Regions from separate parts of the Desulforhabdus amnigena genome, predicted to be linked through region 1. Evidence: riboswitches for the same ligand, from Rfam matches in the RefSeq annotation. Region 1 holds a riboswitch; each other region holds the start of a gene.

The links. Region 1 has a riboswitch for cobalamin ahead of thiC (phosphomethylpyrimidine synthase ThiC). Riboswitches for the same ligand answer to the same signal wherever they lie in the genome.
Region 2: it holds a riboswitch for cobalamin, as region 1 does, so the genes downstream of both, QMG16_RS10155 (ABC transporter substrate-binding protein) here and thiC (phosphomethylpyrimidine synthase ThiC) in region 1, are expected to answer to the same signal.
Region 3: it holds a riboswitch for cobalamin, as region 1 does, so the genes downstream of both, QMG16_RS10815 (hypothetical protein) here and thiC (phosphomethylpyrimidine synthase ThiC) in region 1, are expected to answer to the same signal.

What each region holds. Positions count from the first base shown of each region.
Region 1 is NZ_BSDR01000001.1:3,278,073-3,285,242, reverse strand. It holds gene cbiM (cobalt transporter CbiM) at 1-316, shown strand, start outside; gene cbiQ (cobalt ECF transporter T component CbiQ) at 324-1,286, shown strand; gene QMG16_RS13995 (flavin reductase family protein) at 1,309-1,908, shown strand; gene QMG16_RS13990 (hypothetical protein) at 2,106-2,408, shown strand; gene QMG16_RS13985 (AF1514 family protein) at 2,513-2,827, shown strand; cobalamin riboswitch at 2,962-3,157, shown strand; gene thiC (phosphomethylpyrimidine synthase ThiC) at 3,312-4,610, shown strand; gene bzaB (B12 lower ligand biosynthesis ThiC-like protein BzaB) at 4,627-5,907, shown strand; gene cobT (nicotinate-nucleotide--dimethylbenzimidazole phosphoribosyltransferase) at 6,144-7,170, shown strand, end outside.
Region 2 is NZ_BSDR01000001.1:2,374,268-2,381,437, forward strand. It holds gene QMG16_RS10145 (cyclic nucleotide-binding domain-containing protein) at 1-41, opposite strand, end outside; cobalamin riboswitch at 286-470, shown strand; gene QMG16_RS10150 (sirohydrochlorin cobaltochelatase) at 610-1,491, shown strand; cobalamin riboswitch at 1,658-1,830, shown strand; gene QMG16_RS10155 (ABC transporter substrate-binding protein) at 1,868-3,142, shown strand; gene QMG16_RS10160 (iron chelate uptake ABC transporter family permease subunit) at 3,142-4,230, shown strand; gene QMG16_RS10165 (ABC transporter ATP-binding protein) at 4,227-5,294, shown strand; gene cobO (cob(I)yrinic acid a,c-diamide adenosyltransferase) at 5,284-5,808, shown strand; gene QMG16_RS10175 (TonB-dependent receptor plug domain-containing protein) at 6,038-7,170, shown strand, end outside.
Region 3 is NZ_BSDR01000001.1:2,538,809-2,545,978, reverse strand. It holds gene QMG16_RS10840 (DUF5320 domain-containing protein) at 1-108, shown strand, start outside; gene QMG16_RS10835 (damage-control phosphatase ARMT1 family protein) at 376-1,230, shown strand; gene QMG16_RS10830 (DUF5320 domain-containing protein) at 1,304-1,609, shown strand; gene QMG16_RS10825 (cytochrome c3 family protein) at 2,220-3,287, shown strand; gene QMG16_RS10820 (MBL fold metallo-hydrolase) at 3,324-4,163, shown strand; cobalamin riboswitch at 4,270-4,454, shown strand; cobalamin riboswitch at 4,700-4,901, shown strand; gene QMG16_RS10815 (hypothetical protein) at 4,932-5,369, shown strand; gene QMG16_RS10810 (hypothetical protein) at 5,363-5,671, shown strand; partial or broken gene QMG16_RS10805 (acyl-CoA mutase large subunit family protein) at 5,706-7,170, shown strand, end outside.

The DNA.
Region 1 (7,170 bases):
CAACGCCTTCATGATGGGAATTCCCGCCCTCATCGCAGGATGGATTTTTCGCATGCTCAGAGGCGCAACCCTCGCCAGGCACGTTTTTGCGGCGGCCGTTGCGGGGGCAATGGGCGTGGTCCTGGCAGTGCTCATCCTGGCTTCCCTTCTCCTGACGGGAGGTGAAGACTTCCTGGGAGTGGCCAAGATCGCCATGTATGCGCATCTGCCTGTCATTGTGATTGAATCCGCCGTTTCCGCCTTCGCGGTTTCCTTCCTCTACAAGGTCAAACCCGATCTGCTGAATGCCCCCTTTTCCCTGCCTCCTCCAGGGTGATGATCCCATGCCCCCTGCGATTCATGTCATCGAGGTATCAGCCACAGTCCTTGTGCCGGTTCTGGCCGGCCTTGTCCTGCTTTGGTTTCTTTCCAGGTGGCTGCTGAAGTCCCTCTCCTCCGTCAAGGACTTGCCGGAAGGGGAAAAGGGGAGGGATTGGAGCATCCCTCCCCTTGATTCCCAAGCCCACGGGGATTCCCCCTTCCACCGCTGGGACCCGAGGATCAAGATCGTTGCCCTCCTTTTCTTTATGTTTTGCGCAGCTTCCCTCACGCGTCCGTTCTGGGCTTTCATCGCCATCGTCTGGGGAGCGCTCTCCGTAGCGACGGCCCGCATTCCCTTCCGCTATCCCCTGAAGCGGCTTACCGCCATGGCGGGCTTTCTCGGGATGTTTTTGGTGATGATGCCCCTTACCGTTTCCACGAAAAGCGGGGATACCCTTCTGGTTTTAGGCGGACTGACTTCGGTCCCCCTCAACTTGAGAGGTTTTGCACTTGCCCTTCTCATCTGCCTGAAAGCCTCCGCCATTGCCCTTCTGGTGGAACCACTTCTCGCCACTTCCCCCTTTCCCGTCACCATGCAGGCCCTGGCCGGCCTGCGAGTCCCCCGGACCGTCTGCCAGATGCTCATGCTCGCCTATCGCTACATCTTTGTCTTTCAGGAGGAAGTGGTTCGCATGAACAAAGGCATGAACGCGCGGGGTTTCACCAAAAGGACGGATATGGAAACCCTGCGCACCATCGGGAACTTCCTGGGCATGCTCCTCGTGCGAAGCTTCGAGCGTACTCAACGGGTTTATGAGGCCATGCTGGCCCGCGGTTACACGGGGGTTATGGTGGGGGACTTTGAGTTTCACGCACAAAGGCAGGATTGGGCCAAGGGCGCCTTTTGGTTTGCTGCCGGGCTTGCATTGATCGTCGCGGATCGCTTCACCGTTTTGCCGGATCTCACGGCTTTTTTTCTAATGTGACAAGAGAGGTAAAGAAATGGTAATGACACCGCACAAGAGAGAATTCGCATTTCCGGGCCTTGTGGTCTTCATCTCCACGCAAGACGAGCAAGGTGTGAGAAACGTGGCTCCCTATTCCAACCTCATGCCCATCCTGCGGCCGACCGACTTGGTGTGTGTGGCTTCATGGCACAAACGGGATACACTTCGCAATATTCGAAAGACGGGAGAGTTCGTTTTGAATGTTCCCCCCGTGGAGATGGTGAAGCACGTGATTCCTACCGCAAAGCACTATCCACCTGAGACAGACGAATTTGTGGTGGCGGGGCTGACTCCGAAAGCGTCCAAAACGGTGAAACCACCCGGCATCGAAGGCTGCCTCGCATGGATGGAATGCAGTCTGGTTCGGCAGCACATCGAAAAGGAATATGTCCTCATCATCGGCAAGGTGAAGCGGCTCGAAATGCAGGAAGACCTCCTGGATGCAGCGGGTGGCTTCGACCCTCACAAAGCCGATCCTTTGATGGTCCTGCTGAACAATTCGGGAATGCGGTTCGTGACGGTAAAGGACACGGGTTACACCGAACCTTACGGGGCCATGTTCCCGGACGGCAAAGACAGGTTGGCGCACCTCTACAAATAGAGCACCATCGGATGTCAGGGAGAGCCGGCAACTGTCCGGCATCATAAAGAAAAGCTTCGTGGAAGTGAGCGGCTCTCGAAAAACCATCCCATTGCAGTGAGGCCCGCGGAGATGGCATCTTTCCAATCAAATGATTATTATTGTAGTCGAAACCGGAAGGATGGTTTTCAGTGAAATAGAAAGGGGTGATGTTTCTAATGGAAAAGATAAGATGCAAAACAAGCACCCTTGACTATACAACTCTTCGTGAACTTGCACAATCCCGTAACGTAAAATATGTGGAAGCACGGGGATTGGATATGAGGAAAGGGGTGCGCTTTCATAAGGATGGAAGCGACTGGATTGCAGTAGATGCAGGCTTGCCTGTGGAGGAAAAAATCCGGACACTAGGCTATCTGCTGGAAAACGAACCCGCAAGCATGGCAGCAAGGATTGGAATGAAGGGTGATTTCTCTGAAACGAGCTCTTTAACCCCTGTTCTGACCTTATGCTGTTCGTGAGTGTGATTTACACTGCGCATATTGTCATGTTTGCCCTCGTAGTGAGAGAGTAGAAAGATGTGAACAATCTGGATGCTCTCTGGTGTGAAAAGGAGGTGATTTGCGTGGAAAGCTGTGAACTGCCGACAGCAGGAATGTTTGACAAGGCGATTCACCTGCGCATCGAGGAAAAAGACCTCTCTTTTGAACGAGCCCGAGATGCTGCCTACAAGCGTGCTCACACTTACAGTTCCGATCCGATGCTGCTCAGCTGGTTTGACAGAAAAAGCGGGACATACTTTCCGAGCGCCGTTGAATGTTGTGGCAGGGGCGAACCCAGTTGGCTTACCTACGCACACGCCCGAGGTGGAGACCTGGCTATAGACATCAATGATGAAGATTACATTTTTGTCTTCAGGGCTAAGGAAGGTTTGAGTTAATGCATATGGGGTCAGCCCTTGACATAGGACAAAATCAAAAAGAAAAAGTGCTTGTCCAAGAAGGCCTGCCCCCTTTTACCGTGAGAATTCTTTTGACAAAATCTCGCGGTATGAATAAAAAGGGTCGCAAAAAATTGAGATGAGCACTTTCCAGGTGCCCGAAAGGGAGAATAGGGAACCGGGTGAAAATCCCGGGCGGTCCCGCCACTGTAACCGGTAGTCCACCTCATATCCACCGTCGGTCGTCCGTTTTTGGCAAGGCAGGCGGGAAGGGAGGCGCGGGCGTTCTAATCCGGGAGCCAGGAGACCTGCCTGAAAGTGTATGAACACAACCCGTGGGGGTTGGTACAAGGTGTTCATGGATGATGGAAAAGTCCATGCCGTAATCGGCATGGACTTTTTTTTGTTCTGAAAGGCGGCATGGTGCATGCGTAAACCAAGTGCCGGTCCTGATGAATAAAATCAACACCAGGAAAGGGATCTGATGAATCAGTTGAGTGAAGCTCTTAATGGAAAAATCACGCCGGAAATGGAACAGGTGGCGGAAAAAGAGGGAATTTCTCCCGAACGGGTAAGGCAAGGTGTTGCAGAGGGCACGCTGGTCATACCCCGAAACAATCGGCGGAGCGGCATGATCCCCTTGGGGATAGGCGCAGGGCTGAGGACCAAGGTGAGCGCCAGTGTGGGTCTTTACGGATCCGGTGCAAGCGTTGGTGTCGAAGTCGAAAAAATCAGGGCGGCCGTTGACGCCGGTGCGGATTCCATCATGGATTTGAGCGTCAGCGGAGATATCGACGCCATGCGGCGCCAAACCCTCGCGGTCACCCCCACACCCGTGGGAACGCTTCCCCTCTATCAGGCCATCGCGGAAGCGGCGGCAAAACATACGTCCCCGGTGCACATGACGGTTGAGGATCTTTTTGAGGTGATCGAGCGCCAGGCAGCAGATGGGGTCGACTTTCTGGCGCTGCACTGCGGCACGACCATGGACATCGTGCAACGGGCCAAAAACGAAGGCAGGATAGACCCCCTGGTGAGCTACGGCGGTTCCCATCTCATCGGATGGATGATCCACAACCAGCGGGAAAACCCGCTCTATGAGCACTATGACCGTGTCCTGGAAATAGCCCGGAAATACGATGTCACGGTCAGTCTCGCCGACGGCATGAGGCCCGGGTGTGTGGCCGATTCCCTGGACGGCGCTCAGGTGCACGAACTGGTCGTCCTGGGAGAACTCGTGAGGCGGGCGAGGGAAGCGGGAGTCCAGATCATGGTAAAGGGGCCGGGTCATGTTCCCCTGAACCACATCGAGGCGACCATGACGCTTCAGAAAAGCCTCTGCAGGGGAGCGCCCTACTTTGTTTTCGGTCCCTTGGTGACCGATATCGCCGCCGGCTACGATCACATCAACGGCGCCATCGGGGGAGCGATAGCGGCATGGGCGGGAGCCGACATCATCTGCTATGTCACGGCCGCCGAACACATCGGCATTCCCGACGTCGCCCAGGTGCGCGAGGGGGTGATCGCCGCACGCATCGGCGCACATGCCGCGGACCTGGCCAGGGGGCTCGAAGGAGCCGCGCAGTGGGACCTGCGACTCTCCCGGGCCAGGAAGGAGCTGGACTGGGAAGCACAGCTTGCCCTGGCCATAGATCCCGAGCGAGCCAGGGAGCTCAGAAGGCAGAGAAGCGAGGAATCTTCTTCTGCCTGCGCCATGTGCGGAAAGTACTGTGCGATGAAAGTGGTGTCCCGGTATTTAGGGACTTCCGAACGATCTTGCTGAGAGAAAGGATGAATCCATGACTCAGGTGCTGGCGGCCCGTGCGGGCAGAATCACTCCCGAAATGGAAATGGTGGCTCACAGGGAGAATGTGGATATCGAGTTTATACAGGCTGGAGTGGCTTCGGGGAGCATCGTCATTCCCAAAAACATCAGGCGAAAAGCATTCACCTGCTGCGGTATCGGACAGGGTTTGAGGGTTAAAGTGAACACCCTGATCGGTACCTCCAGCGATCGGGACGACATCCGGATGGAAGCCCGCAAGCTTGCCGTCGCGCAGGATGCGGGGGCCGATGCCGTGATGGATTTGAGCACCGGCGGGGATATCGACGGCGTGCGGCGGCAGACGCTGGCGCAGGCAACGGTTGCCGTCGGAAGCGTACCCATCTACCAGTGCGCCATCGAGGCCATCGAAAAGCGGGGAAGCGTGGTGGCCATGACGGCGGACGATATGTTCGCGGCCATCGAGAGGCAGGCGGCGGAAGGTGTGGACTTCATGGCGATCCACTCCGCTTTGAACTTCGAGGTCATCGAGCGCCTCAAGACCACCGGGCGGGTCACGGACGTGGTCAGCCGGGGTGGAGCTTTCCTCACGGGCTGGATGCTGCACAACGATAAGGAAAACCCCTTGTATGAGCAATTTGACCGGTTGCTCGAGATCCTGAAGCGCTACGACGTGACATTGAGCCTGGGAGACGCCATCCGGCCCGGTGCGACGGCGGATTCCCTCGATGGAGCGCAGCTGCAGGGGATGATCATTGGCGGTGAGCTGGTGGCGAGAGCTCATGCGGCCGGAGTCCAGGTCATGGTGGAGGGACCGGGGCATGTCCCCATGCACCATGTCCGGGCAACCATGCTGCTGCAGAAGCGTTTGTGCAACGGCGCACCCTATTTTGTCCTGGGAACACTGGCCACCGATATCGCCCCCGGATACGATCACATCACTTCGGCCATCGGCGGCGCCATAGCCGGTGCGGCCGGTGCCGATTTCATCTGCAATGTCACACCGGCGGAACATCTCGGGCTGCCCACGGAACAGGATGTCAGGGATGGGATCATCGCCGCCCGCATCGCCGCCCACGCGGCGGACCTGGCCAGAGGCAACAGGCAGGCTCTCTCGAAGGACCTGCAGATGGCCCGGGCCCGGGTGGCCCTGAACCTGGACCGGCAAATCGGCCTTTCCATCGATCCCGAAAAGATGAAAGCGAACGGCGCAAACAGGGACGGCGGCCATTGCTGTGCCGTTTGCGGCCCCCAGTGCGCGGCGCAGGTCGCAGCCCGGTATTTCGGCATCGCCTGAACCGGGATTGAATGGGGATGATGAAAATCGGAGGTCTGGCCATCAGACTTTTTTATCCGCAGATTGCGCAGATTTTCGCAGATTAAGAGCCTATCCAAAAACCTACCTCGGCAGCGGACACCCCCCTTTAATTCCCCCCTCAAGGGGGGACCAAGGGGGGTGTCGCAAAGTCCACAGGTGGTTTCTGGATAGGTTCTAAGAAACCAGCTCTATTTCAAGGAATCGGAGGGAATCGAATGGGATCGATACTTCAGACTACTTTGGAGGGAATAAAACCCTTGAGCGCCGACTGGCGTCTAAAGGCCAGGAAACATTTGGATAACCTGGCCATTCCCCAGGGAAGCCTGGGAGATCTTTTGGGTCTGGCGGAACAGCTGGCGGCCGTCAAGGAGAGCCTCCGGCCGTCCGTCACGAGCAAAGCGGTGGTGACCATGGCTGCGGATCATGGGGTGGTGGAGGAGGGCGTGAGCGCCTTTCCACGGGAGGTGACCCCCCAGATGGTGGCGAACTTCGTAGCCGGGGGGGCGGCCATCAACGTTTTGGCAGGGGTCGTGGGGGCCCGCGTGGTGGTTGTGGACATGGGGGTTGGCAGCGATCTGGACAGGTCGTTTGAAGGAAAAGTCCTCTTCCGCAAGGTGGACTATGGTACGCGCAATATGGTTCAGGGCCCGGCCATGAGCCGCGAGCAGGCCGTGAAGTCCCTCGAGACCGGCATCGAGATCGCCGGTCGCCTGGTTCGAGAAGGCGTTGAACTGCTCGCCACCGGAGACATGGGCATAGGCAACACGACGCCGAGTAGCGCCATCCTTGCGGCCTTTTCCGGGTACCCGGTCCGGGAAGTCACCGGAAGGGGGACGGGAATCGGCGACGATGCCCTCGAAAATAAAATCCGCGTCATAGAAAAGGCCCTGGATGTGAACAGCCCCGACCCCGCCGACCCCGTGGATGTTCTGGCCAAAGTGGGCGGATTCGAGATCGGCGGCATTGCCGGCCTGATCCTGGGGGCCGCCCGCCACAAGGTGCCCGTTTTGGTGGATGGCTTCATCTCCTCGGCGGGGGCCTTGCTGGCCAAAAGGCTGGCTCCCCCTTCCCTGGACTACATGATCGCCGCCCATCAGTCCCTGGAATCCGGGCACCGGTTGATGCTGGAGGAACTGGGCCTGAAGCCTCTGTTGAATCTGAACCTCCGGTTGGGAGAGGGAACCGGGGCGGCCCTGGCCATGAATATCGTGGAATCCGCGGCGCAGGTGATCAACAAGATGC
Region 2 (7,170 bases), 900 kb from region 1:
AAGAGGGGGTGTTCCAACATTTCTCGCAGAAGCTCCGTCATAACCTGTCTCCTCTTTGCAGTTGTGGAATAACTTCAGTCTTGTCTCAGGAATTCAAGGTCGTCCCTAAAATACTTTCCTAACTATTGTCTTACGATAATCGCTTAGAGATGAACGCGCAATGGCATGTGAAGCTGAAACAATGAACCAGGGAACTTTGTCGAGGTATTGTCCTGCCTGCTTTTCCATAAGGTACATGAATGATTGTTGACATATCTGACAGTATCTCGTATAGATGATGCCGTATAAACAATATGGATGTCAGGTGCCGCTTGGTTTAAAAGGGAATCCCGTGAAATTCGGGAACGGTCCCGCCGCTGTTACCGGGGACGAAATCCGTAGGAGCCACTGTCCGTTCAAAGCGGGATGGGAAGGTTCGGAGAGTAGAATGATCCGCAAGTCAGAAGACCTGCCTGATGTTGCTTTGGAAATCGGTGCGTGGAGATATCCGATGACCTGATCGAGGACTAAGTGAACCAGGGTGCAATCCTTAGAGTATTCAGCTCTAAGGATTTTTTTTTTGCCTTGCCGCGCTTGCAATGAACCGAAAACAAAAGGGAGGATTTCGAAATGCTGCAAAAATGGCTGTTTCTAATGGGCCTGCTCGTTTTCTTGAGTACTTTGAGTGTCAATGCCTTTGCCGGCCATGGGGAAAAGAGGGCTGAAAAGAAGGCGATTTTGCTGGTAGCCTTTGGAACAAGCGTACCCGAAGCCCAAAAGGCGTTTGACGTGATTGACGCTGAAGCCAGAAAACGCTTTCCGGGTGTTGAGATCCGATGGGCTTATACATCCGGTATCATTCGAGCCAAACTGGCCAAGCAGGGCAAGATCATGGATTCCCCCGAAGTGGCTCTGGCAAAGCTCATGAACGAAAATTACACCCATTGCGCCATCCTTTCCTTGCACACTATTCCCGGAATCGAGTTCCACGATCTCTACCAGAACGCTCATTGCTTCCAGGAGATGTCGGGAGGTTTTGAGAAAATACTAATCGCACGGCCCCTGCTTTCCTCCAAGGAAGACATGGAAAGAGCGGCAAAAGCCATGATCAAACATATTCCGGCCAGCAGAAAACCGGAAGAAGCGGTTCTTCTCATGGGCCACGGCAGTGAAAAGCATCCAGCCGACGCCTTGTACCTGGCAATGAACCAAATTTTTCAGGAACTCGATCCCAACGTGTTCGTAGGCACTGTGGAAGGGTACCCGGCCCTGGATGACCTTTTGCCGAAACTCACTGAACGAAAAGTGAAAAAGGTTTATCTCATGCCGTTTATGCTCGTAGCGGGTGATCATGCGCGAAACGACATGGCGGGAGACGAGCCGGACAGCTGGAAGTCGGTTCTCACCAAGAACGGCATCGCGAGCGAGGCCGTTTTGAAGGGCACGGCCGAATACCCTGAGATTGTCGAGATATGGCTGGATCATCTCGCTGCCGCTTTTGCTCATTTTTGAAAAGAGGGCTGCGATCCGCTCAAGGGAGTTGGCGGATTCCGGTATCTCGTTATTCACCACGGAGACACGGATGGCACGGAGAAAATTTTGGAATTCCTATGGAATTCCCCTGTGATCTCTGTGCCTTCGTGGTAAGAGGTACTAAAAACTCTAACAGCAAAAACTCATTGAACAAGTTGCATCGTTTCAAGGGAAGGAAGTGCAAATCTTCCGCCGCCCCGCGACTGTGATCGGGACGAAAACCGCATGGTGCCACTGTCATGCCCAGAAGCGTGATGGGAAGGCGCGGTGATTAGGATGAACGTGAGCCAGGAGACCTGAACGATGCCGGAACTTTTCACCGAATCCCCGAGGGGGGAAAAGGAAAGCCCCATCCATGTACGTTTTTCCTTCATCCTTTGCACGTATTGTTTTCTGCATCCTTTCGGCTTTTTTTCCTTTCATCTCCATCGCGACCTGTGCGGCGATGTTCATGGCCGAAAATACGCTCCCGCAACCTCCCCATCCTTCCGCGCCCATTGCGGAGCATGAAGCTCAAACGGAGCACGGGCAGGCTGACCTCTTTCCCGGCAAGGCGCGGATTCGATATGCCAAAGGCTTCACCATCGAATACCACAATACGTACAAAAAGATTCAGGTTCTCTCCCCCTGGCGTGACGCTCAAGTGACTTTCACCTACCTCCTCGTGCCGCACGGCCAAACGCCTCCGACAGCGCCTCCTGAAGCCGTGGTCGTCGAGGTCCCGGTGCGGCGGGCAGCTCTTACGAGCACAAGCTCCGTGCCGTTCTTCCCTATGCTTCAGATTGAACAGGCATTGGTGGGATTTTCCGGTTGTACACGTGTCACCACGCCCAAGGTGGTAGAAATGATCCAGCAGGGGCAGGTCACTGAAATCGGCTGCGGAAGCAACGGAATGGACAGAGAACTGAACATGGAGCAGCTCTTCGCTCTTCAGCCGGACATCGTTATAACCCACGGCACCGGCATTCCCCAGTTTGACAAACATCCCAAACTCATTGAAGCCGGCTTTCGAACGGTCATCGAAGCCTGTCACATGGAATCTACGCCACTGGGCCGCACCGAGTGGATAAAGTTCATTGCCGCTTTTTTCAACAAAGAGGCGGAAGCCGAGCGCCTCTTCGACGAGATAGCAATGCGCTATGAAGATCTGGCGGAAAAGATGGGGACGGTGACGGAACGGCCCACGGTATTGTACGGAATGGTCTACCGTGACTTATGGTATGTCGCCGGAGGCAAAAGCTACCACGCAAAATTCATGGCAGATGCGGGGGCGGACTACCTCTGGAGCGACGACACGTCGACGGGAGTCATGCCCATTGGCATGGAAACGGTCTTCGATCGCGCCAGGGATGCGGCATTCTGGCTGAATCCGGGGGCCTGCAGCTCATTGGAAGAACTGTCGGGAGCCGACGAGCGTTACGGTGCATTCCGGGCCTTTCGCACGGGCCATGTGTACAACAACAACGCCAAAATAGGGCCCGGAGGCGGCAACGATTTCTGGGAAACGGGGATGGCCCGGCCGGACCTCGTACTCGCCGATCTCATCAGCATTTTCCATCCGGATCGACTGCCTTCCCACCAGCGCATTTGGTACCGGCAGCTTCCACTCCACGCGGAGAAAGAAAACTGATGCGGAACATTCCCTCTTTTTTTTATGCCGACCCAGCACAAACCCTCTCCCGGAGCAGTACACTTCTCTGGGCGGGACTCATCACCACGCTGGCGGTCGTCTTCACACTGGAGCTCTCTCTGGGCTCGGTATTGATTCCCTTCAAGAGCGTCATTTCCATTCTGCTCGGGCATGAGGACGCTCCTGCCGGATGGCGAAACATCGTCCTGCTCTTCCGCCTGCCGCGAGCGGTCACTGCCGCTCTTGCGGGAGCGGCGTTGGGCATCGCCGGATTGAAAATGCAGACCCTGTTCCGCAATCCACTGGCAGACCCTTTTGTCCTCGGCATAAGCTCCGGAGCGAGTCTCGGCGTGGCCTTGACCATCATGACCGCCGGGGGGATGGGCTGGAGCATCCTGGTGGAAAAAACCGGGATCTCGGGGAACTTCTCCCTGATCTTTTCGGCAACGCTTGGCGCCGTTACGGTTCTGAGCATCGTTCTGGGGATTGCACGCCAGGTGGAGAGTAACGTGACCCTGCTCATCATCGGACTCATGTTCGGCTACATCAGCGGCTCTCTGGTGAGCATCCTCATGCAGTTCTCCCTCGAACAACAGATGCAAAGATACGTGGTCTGGACATTCGGCTCCTTCGGTGGAGTGACATGGAAACAGATCACGGTCTTCGCTCCGACCGTGATCATGGGTCTCGCACTGGCCCGGTTCCTTGCAAAACCCCTGAACGCATTTCTCCTGGGGGAAGGCTACGCCCGCAGCATGGGGGTCAATATCCGCGCCACGCGCTTCTGGATCATTCTGGGCTCTTCGCTCCTGGCGGGGTCCGTCACGGCCTATTGCGGCCCCATCGGTTTTCTTGGAATAGCGGTCCCTCACCTGTGCCGTCTGCTGCTGAAGACATCGGACCACCATGTTCTCGTACCCGCCGTAATTCTTCTCGGGGCGACGCTGGCGCTGCTGGCCGACCTCATCGCTCAGCTGCCCGGCACTCAGGTCGTACTGCCCCTCAACGCGGTGACCGCTCTGATCGGTGCACCGGTCGTCATTGGCGTGATTCTTCGCCGTCGAAATGCCATGGAGGCTGGAACATGAAGAGACAAACACTGCTGGAGGCACGGGATCTGGCTGTCGGATACAGGAAACCCAGGCGCCCCCCGCGCATCGTCACGGAGGGGATCAACATTGCGCTGCGCGAAGGGGAGTTCGTCTGTCTCCTCGGCCCCAACGGCGCCGGCAAGTCGACTTTGATCCGAACCCTCTGCGGGATGCACCCCCCCTTATCCGGCACGGTTTGCATTGCAGGAGAACCTTTGAAGGAGCTCTCCCCCCACATGCTGGCACAACGCATGAGCCTGGTCCTGACCCAAAGGGTCGCCGTCGGCATGATGCCGGTCAAGACGCTCGTGGCTTTGGGCCGCCATCCCTACACCGACTGGGCGGGACGGCTGGGCAAAAAGGACGAGGAAGCGGTGTGGCGGGCCATTGCCGACGTGGGCATCGAAGAACTGGCGCACCGCCCGGTCTGCGAACTCAGCGACGGTGAAAGGCAAAAGGTCATGATAGCCCGGGCGCTGGCCCAGGAGCCACAAGTCATGATCCTGGACGAAGCGACGGCGTTTCTCGATTTGCCTCGCCGTGTGGAACTCATGCATCTGTTGAAGGGATTGGTTCACGACGGACAGAGGGCCATCCTGCTGTCGACACATGATCTCGATCTGGCGCTCCGCTGTGCCGACCGGCTATGGCTCCTGCCTGCCGGCGGCCCGCTCCTCGAGGGCGTCCCGGAAGACCTGGTATTGTGCGACGCCTTTGCCAAAACCTTCGCCGACGCCGGGGTGTCGTTCGACAAAGGATCGGGGGCTTTCACCCTCAGCAATGCGGAACGGGGAGAAATCGGATTGTGTGGGGAAGGCGTGCATGCCATGTGGACCTACCGTGCACTCGAGCGTGCAGGATATCGCGTCCTCCCCCAGGGCAAAACGGAGCGGTGCGTCGAAGTGACGTGCGAAAACGGCTCGATATCCTGGCATATTCGCGGCTCGAACAAAGCGTACACATCCTTGGAAGCTTTGCTTGCGGGGCTGGAATACCGTTGGACTGCGCTTCATGAGGAATGTGCAAAACCGCTCACCGAGGAGTTGTCCCATGCAGACTAAAGGATTGATCATGGTAAATACCGGCAACGGCAAAGGCAAAACCACCGCAGCCCTCGGTCTTGCTTTCCGCGCTCTGGGACACGGACTGCCCGTGTGTATCATTCAGTTCATCAAAGGAAAGTGGAAATACGGCGAATTAAACTCCGCAAAGCGATTTGAAGACTTGCTGGAGTTTCACGTTGTGGGACAGGGCTTCACCTGGAAGTCCGGCGACCCGGAAGGCGATCGCCGGGCGGCGCAGGAGGGATGGAAACTGGCCAAAAGCATCATTGAAGAGGGACGGCATCACCTGGTCGTTTTGGACGAATTCACGTACCCCCTGAACTATGGGATGGTGGACGAAGAGGAGGCCATCGCATTTCTTTGTCGAAAGCCGGAAGCGCTGCACGTGCTCATAACAGGGCGCAATGCCCCAGCATCACTCCTGGACATTGCGGACATGGTCACTGAAATGCGTGAAGTGAAGCACCATTTGAAGGCCGGAATCAAAGCTCAGAAGGGCATCGAATTCTGAACTGCTCCCCCCTGAACAACGGCGTACATGAAACCTGTGGGCGTTTACTCAACAAGCGAAAGGAGAAATATCAAAGAATCAAATACCTGTCATCGCAAAGCAAAAAGAAAGGGGCAGATCGGAGTCCCTGGCAAGAACCGGATCTGCCCCCTGGGAACTGTAAACCTGTTTCAAAGTAGTCCCCGCCGTCATTCTCACAAAAAGGTGGGGGGATTGGCAAGGAGGAAATGTGAAACGCTATTTCGTTGCGGTTTTGGCGGTATTCTGCCTGATGATTCCTCTTCATTCGGTTCCGGCGCAGGAAAACGAGGAGGTGACAGCAAATTCCGCTGAACAGGAGAAATCGGGAAAAGACGAAAAAGAGGCATCGGTAAAAGAAACAGCCGCCCTGGAGCCCATGGTGGTAACGGCGACCAGAACGGAAACACCCCTTTCCGAGGTGACCAAAAGTGTCAGTGTGGTGGATCGGGAAGACCGGGCGGTCCGGGAGCAATACTACATTCCGGAATTGATCGATACCCTCCCCGGCGTCATCATGGAGCGAAACGGAGGGCCGGGGCAGTTCACCAACATCAGCATACGCGGGGCGGGAGCTCAATACACCCAGTTTCAATACAACGGCATGCCTTTGAGGGATGCCGCAGATACCCAGCATACTTTGCAATATTTCATTGGAGACCTCCAAAGCGCAAGCAACCTCGACCGCATCGAGGTGCTCAAAGGAACCAACAGCACTCTATACGGAACTCAGGCGATGGGAGGAGTGATCAATATTATCCCGGAAAGGTGGCGGGAAGGGCTCACGGTCAGCCTGCGAAATGAAATGGGAGAATACAACACATTCATCGAAAACGGCCGGTTTGCTTACGGGCAAGAAAAATATTACATCGACCTCGACCCCCTATACACGACCACCGACGGCGTGAAGAACGGAGGCAAGTACGGGTATTACTACGAAAATCTGGGATTCACGGCGGGAGCGGGAGTAAAGCTTAGAGACGACATGACGCTGGAGCTCAGCAATATCATGTACGACTCCGATCTGGCCATGAGCGAACATAATCCCTCGCTGGACAAAAACTATCAGCTCGTTAAGAACGTGGCCGACCCAAACAGCCATAGAGAAAGCTTCCTGAACCAGACAGGGCTCAACTTCAACCACCAGGTCTGTTCGATGTGGGATTATTCCGTCAAGGCGTCATACGGAGAAACCGAACGCCATTATTTCTGGTCCAAAATATCCGGAGACCGTTCCAACTACGACGGCTCCACCAGCTATGTGGAGATGCAGCATAACGTTCATGCCACCGAGTGGCTCACCCTGACTATGGGGATGGACTATGAAGGGGCGAGCTATGACGG
Region 3 (7,170 bases), 740 kb from region 1:
TTGGAGATGGAGAAACAGTCTCTTAGGAGCCAGGCCGAAGCCCTGCAGTCGGAACTTGACTTCATTAAAAAGCGCCTGAGCGAGTTGGAAACCGGTGAGCAGGCGTAAGCTTGCGACAGAAAGTGCACGGCCACACCTTAGAGGATGTCTGAAAATTCCCCCTTGAGAGGGGTAGGGGGTGTCAAGATTTCGCGAACCAGAAAAACACCCCCCTTGGCCCCCTCAAGGGGGGAATCGAAGCAGGTTCGGCTCCCAAGCAGAGGAATTTTCAGACAGCCTCTTACTTGTTGAGCGGGATGCGGTCGCGCATTCTTCATCTGGGGAAGCGGAAGGGGGGATCTATGCGCGTAAAGGGAGAAGAGGTGTAAGTTCGGAATGAAGACATATTTGGATTGTATTCCCTGCTTTGTTCGCCAGGCCCTCGATGCGGCCCGCATGGCGTCGGCGGAACCGGAAGTTCATGAAAGGATGCTCCGTGAGGTGTTGCACTGGACGAGCGAGATGGACCTGGATGAGCCGCCACCCGCCCTCGCGCAACGAATTCATCGGAGGCTGCGTGAAGTCAGCGGCGTGCCGGATCCTTACCGGGAGGCGAAGGATCGTTTGAACCAAATGGCCTTGAATTTCCTGCCGGAACTGAAAGCCGGTATTGATGCGGCGGCGGATCCACTGGCCATGGCGGTGCGTCTGGCCATTGCAGGCAATGTCATCGATATGGGGGTGAACAGCAATGTGGAGGAGTCGGATGTGCGCCAGTCGGTTTCCCAGGCGCTGACGGAACACTTCACCGGAGAGCTGAACGGCTTTCGCCGGGCTGTGGCCGAAGCAAGAAATATTCTCTACCTGGCTGATAACGCTGGTGAAATTGCCTTTGACCGTTTGCTCATCGAACAGCTTTTGCCTGCGCCGGTCACCCTGGTGGTGCGCGGCAGGCCGGTCATCAATGACGCAACCATGGCCGATGCCCATGCCGTGGGGCTTCACGAAGTCGTTGAGATCATCGACAATGGTTCAGACGCTCCCGGCACCATGCTCGAAGATTGCAGCAAGGAGTTCAGGCGCCGTTTTGCAGAGGCTGACATGATCCTTGCCAAAGGGCAGGGCAACTTCGAAACGCTCAGCGACGAATCCCATAACATTTTTTTCCTGTTCAAGGCCAAGTGTCCCGTGATCGCAGCCCACGCGGGGCTGCCGCTGGGAACCCATGCATTGAGGCGAAGCAACACGTAATGATGCCTGTTCAGGCGCACACAAAACGAAGGCTTCAAGCGTTGAGAATTGTATAACTGCAGGAGACCCAATCATGCCGGATTTCGACGGAACAGGTCCAAGAGGACTGGGGCCCATGAGCGGTAAGGGCAGAGGCTACTGCATGCTGAAGATATCCCAGCTTCCCGACGAACCTCATACAGGATTTGCCGGTTTGGCTGGAAAGCCGCTGACTTTGTATCCCGGTTCACCATCCGCGGATATTGCTTCCTTGAAGTTTCGGGTGCAGTGCCTTCAAGTGATGCTTCGAGACATTCAGCGTCGCATCGAAGTCCTGGAGGATGTCAGACGAAGAATGTGTGATCTACAGCCCCCTACTGACGCTTTTCAACCTCCATGACCGGAACAGTCACAAGGAAAAATGAAAAAAGGGCAAAGATATGCAAGGTGATAGGGAAAGCGGGAAATGCTCTTGAAAAGCGATGTCAGCATGAGCCATGAGCTATGAACCATGAGCCTTTTTTCATATAAACCGCAGAGACATGGAGAACACTAAGTTTTCATTTGAAAGTCTTTCTCTGAGCCCTCTGTGTCTCCGTGGTTCCGATGAAATCTAGCAATGCCAAGTTAAGAGCCTATCCGGAAGCCACTCATGGACCTTGGCCCCCTCGTAGTCCTCTGACAAGGGCAGTTTTTTGCCCTTCCCGCTAAAGCGGCTATTCAAGCCACTTTTATTTTAATTCCTGCTTTGGTATAACATATTGAATTTGCTGTATTTTAGAAAAAATGCCCTTATTGGCTTTAGTCCACCCCCTCGAAGAGGGAATTGAAGGGGAGGGGCCGCTCTGGAGGATAGGTTTTCGGATGGGCACCAAAATAGGCGGATACTTTCTGCTCTCTTTTGTCTCTTTGAAGCGAAGGTTTGGGCTCTCTCATGGTTCTGGCGGGAGCTGTTTGTTCAATGTCGAAAAACCGGTTTCACCGAAAACGGAATGATGAAAGAAGGAACAATGAAAAAAAAATTGCTTGCCGGTCTCATTTTTGGAAGCATGATTGCTATGGTTGCCCTGGGGCTGGCAGTCATTGGCTCTGCTCAGGGAACGAAAAAGGAGGATTGTTTTTATTCTTCCAGTCTGCACGCCACAGCGAGAGGAATGGCCTATTGGTATGACAAGGCAAATGGCGGCCTTGAAACCATTACGGGTATTCCCTACGCGGAAGCTGGATGCAATAAGTGCCATGTCGCTTCATGCGATGCCTGCCATAAGGTGGAGGTGAAGGGAAAACCCACCTATTCTGTCGCTACAGCAAAAGATCAGGAGAAGTGTCTGGGCTGCCACGCTCGCGAGGCACATATGATCATGAGGATCGATAAGGAATCGAACACTCCTGATGTTCACGTTGCAAACGGGATGGGCTGTATGGATTGCCACACCGCACGTGAAATCCATGGCGATGGGATGGAGTATAAGTCAATGAAAGAGCCGGGAGCAATGGACGTGACGTGTGAGCAGTGCCACGAATCGGGGCCGGAAAGCATCTCGCACACTGTTCATGGAAACAGGCTGGACTGTAAAGCCTGCCATGTGCGTCATGTTGTGAGCTGCAACAGTTGCCACTTCGAGACCATGATGAAAGAAAACAAAAGGGTAGCTCTTCCCGTATCCGGCTGGAAATTTCTGATGAACTACAATGGAAAGGTGACGTCGGCGAATATGCAATCTTTCGTAGCCCCGGGAAATAAAACTTTCCTCATATTTGCGCCTCAATTCAGTCATTCGGTGATGAAAGAGGGGACCAAATGTGAAGAATGTCATGCAACAGAAATTGTCCAGAAAACATTGAAGGGGGGTATCGATCTTTCCTGGCTTGAAGGAGGAAAAGAACTCAATCTGAAAGGGGTGATTCCTGTCGTAAAAGGAGTGCAGTACCGTTGTGTATATCAAAATTATGAAAACGGAACATGGACGCCGATTTCCAATCCAGCCGATCCGAAGATACAGTATGTCGGATTTGGTTCTCCTTTGACGGAAGAACAGTTAAAGAAAATGGGAAAGCCGCAAAAGAGCGAAAAATAGAGTTGCGATGGCTTCCTACATGGACGGGGAGAGTCGATGAGTTTGCCTCGGGTTAAGATTACAATTTTGGTGGACAACAAGTCTGCCGATGGACTGCTTGCCGAACATGGTCTGTCCTTCTGGATAGAGGTTGACGGCAAAAGAATTCTTTTTGATACAGGCCAGAAAGATGCTCTGGCAGTGAACTCCAGGATGCTTGGCGTGGACTTGAGCCGGACCGATCTCGTGGTTTTGAGCCATGGACACTATGATCATACCGGTGCCATCCCCTACGTACTTGGATGTGCTCCTTGCGCTCATGTATATTTGCATTCGGCGGCGTTCCTGCCACGCTACAGTGTTCGGGATAAAGTTGCAAAGCCCATACAGATGCCAGCCGATTCCATGAGCGCTGTAATGAATTTGGCCGATGAGAAGATTCATTATATCGCACAACCTGTATTTCCCCTCGAACGGGTTGGAATCACCGGCCCCATTCCAAGAGAGACTGATTTCGAAGATACGGGCGGCCCTTTCTTTCTCGACCCGATCGGATTGCGTCCGGATCCCATCGAGGACGATCTTGCCCTTTGGATCCAAACAGAGGAAGGTCTCGTCATTTGTGTCGGATGCTGCCATGGAGGTTTGGTGAATACGGTGCGTCGCATTGCAGATATAACGGGTGAGCGGCGTATTCGTGTGTTAATGGGAGGGTTTCATCTATCGAATGCGGATATGGACAGATTGAAACGAACGGCCGCAGCATTGAGGGAATACGATATTGCTGCGCTCATTCCCTGCCATTGCACCGGCGATGGGGCCGTCGAATACTTCAAAAAGCATTTGGATTGCCCTGTGCAAGCCGGACATGGAGGTTTCTCGCTGAATGTTCCATGAGGGATTGGGCCCATCGGCGCCGGATCTCCATGCGGCCAACGACTGCCTTCATGGCCCGTTTTATTTCTTGACAGGGTGTGAAAGACCGTGCTACTTGTTCTGCCACAATCGAATATCGCTGTCAGGTGCATTGCCGCTTAAAAGGGAATCCCGTGAAAATCGGGAACGGTCCCGCCGCTGTAAACGGAGACGAAATCCGCACATGCCACTGTTTCACGCCGCTGAGACGGGAAGGCTCGGAGAGTAGGACGATCCGGGAGTCAGAAGACCTGCCTGATGCATGAAGAGTCGTCCGTACGTGGATATATGTGGTGGCTCACTGAAGGACCAAGTAAATCAGGGTGCAATCCTCAGAGCGTTTTTTGCTCTGGGGATTTTTTTTTGGCTGAAGCTGAGCACCTTTCGTCTCGCTCACGAAAGGCTTTGGCCCCTCCTCAACACACTTTCATCTCTTGACCATCCGGAGGCTCTGCCGGGGGCTTCCGGATGCCCGGACATCAACAGCCTGGAGGTGCAGCATGTAACGAGGCATGATCCTTTAGTTTTTCCAATCACTTCATTGCCAAACCGATATTGAATCTGTCAGCACCAGGGAAGGGAGTGAGAATCTCCCGCCGCCCCGCGACTGTGACCGGGACGAAAGCCGCATGTTAGCCACTGTTCTCGGATGGAGAATGGGAAGGCGCGGCCGGTAGGGCGAACGGCAGCCAGGAGGCCTGAGCGACGGAAAAACCTGATTTGTTGTCCCCGAGGGGGGAAGGAGGTTTTATGTGCCGGTGTACCTCGCTTCGGTTCAAGTCGTGCTGCGTTCTTGCGGTCCTTTCTGTTTCCTGCCTTTATATCGCAGATATTTCAACAGGTAATCGTCCTGAAGGAAGCACCGGTGGGGTCTCGATGTCTGCCATTTATGCCGGAGTCCATTCCGATAGTGCTTGCTTATGGGCTCACGCTTCCCCACTGGATTCCGGTGCTTATGATAAGTCCTCCCGATGCGTCCCGGAAGCAATGCCGGTCACTGGAAATTCTTTCTCCACGCCTGCCAGAGATCCATCCGTGTACGTGGATGCCGTTTCGCCCCTTGAAATCGGGAGATCCAGGGCCCTGTACCTTTTGGACCTTCTGGAAGAAAAGCTTCCAGCCAACTTCCGCAATGGTCCGAATTTGCTCTTCCATCAAAAACCCATGAACAAGGAGCTCACATGTTAAACCTTCTTTCCAACACCGAAAGTTACATGTCTTTCTACCACACAGTCCTCTCCCTCAATGGAGAGAACATGCATCTGGGGCGGGCAAGCCATGTTCAGGTCTTTCGATTGCCCGATGATTGGGCTCACCCAGGTATCACCCATTCCGTCCGCTTTTACGACGGCCGCTACTACAGAGAATTGCTGGGAGCCGCCTCCATCGAGCTCGAAAGCGACACGGTGGTTCTCGACATGGGCCAGGGGAAGGTCTACCGCTTCGTCAAGCAGGCCGCCCGGCGCGACGTAAATAAAACACAAGCATAGCGCATCATTTTCTCAAACTAAGGACGAACAAATCATGGCAGACGAATTCAATGCGAACGCTCATCAGACCTGCGGATGCGACAGCCCCAGGCTCTTCCCTGAATTCGAGCCGGCCACTTACGAAACCTGGTATCAGGAAGCGGTGGCCAGTCTCAAAGGGGCGCCCTTCGAAAAGAAGGTGATCACCAAAACCTATGAAGAAATAGACCTGCAGCCCATGTATTGGGCCAAGGACGTGGAGGACCTTCCCCACATGGGGGCTCTTCCCAGCTATCCGGCATATGCCCGGGGGACGGAGCCCGGAGGCTATGTATTGAAGCCCTGGGACATTTGCCAGGAAATCGATTGCAGCACACCCCAGGAATTCAATGAAGTGGCCAGGCATGACCTGGCTCGGGGGCAAAATGCTCTCAAGCTCGTGCTTGACCGGTCGTCCCGCAGGGGGCTTGACCCCGATGTCCACAGCAACAATGACTGGGTGGGAAAAAACGGCCTTTCTCTCGCCACGGTGGATGAACTCGGTACCGCCCTGCGAGGCATCGACCTGCGCACGACACCCCTCATGATCCATGCCGGGGCGGTCGCTCTGCCCATGGTGGTGCTTCTTGCCGCCTACCTTCGCCATCAGGGAGATTCTCTGGCTGACATTCGATGCTGCGTGGGCGCCGATCCTTTGGCCGAGCTGGTCACGGAAGGGAAGCTTCGGGTTCCTTTTGCCACCGCTTACGATACCATGAGCACGCTTGTTTCCTGGTCCAAAGGACATGCTCCCCATCTTCAAACCATCCTGGTGCATGGGAGTCCCTATCACGATGCGGGCGGAAGCGCCGTCCAGGAGCTCGCCTACGCCATTGCAACGGGAGTGGAATACCTTCGCGAGTTGAGCAAAAGGAGGCTCTCCGTCGACGATGTCGCTCCATGCATGCGCTTCGTCTTTTCCCTGGGTCCCAATTTTTTCATGGAAATAGCCAAGCTCCGGGCTGCACGCCTCTTGTGGGCTCAGGTTGTCCAGGCTTTCGGCGGAAGCCCCGAAGCCCAAAAGATGACGATTCATGCCCGAACTTCGGCGTACACCAAGACTGTTTGTGATCCTTATGTGAACATGCTGCGCAACACTACCGAAGCCTTCTCGGGCGCCATGGGAGGAGTGGACAGTATGCATGTTTGTCCTTTCGATGAGCCCATCCGCCCGGCGGATGAGTTTTCCCGACGTGTTTCCCGCAACCTGCAGATCATCTTGCAGGAGGAGGCGCATTTCGTTCATCCCATCGATCCTGCCGGCGGCTCCTGGTACATCGAAAAGCTGGCAGACTCCGTGGCCCGCAAGGCGTGGAAGCTTTTTCAGGATGTGGAAGCCGCAGGCGGTATGACCCAGGCTCTCCTGGAAGGCCTGCCGCAGGCCGCCGTGGCCGCTAGGAAGGCAAAGAACATCGATACCCGCAAAGATATAAAAGTCGGCACAAACATGTATCCCAACCTGAAGGAAATTCCGCTGGCTG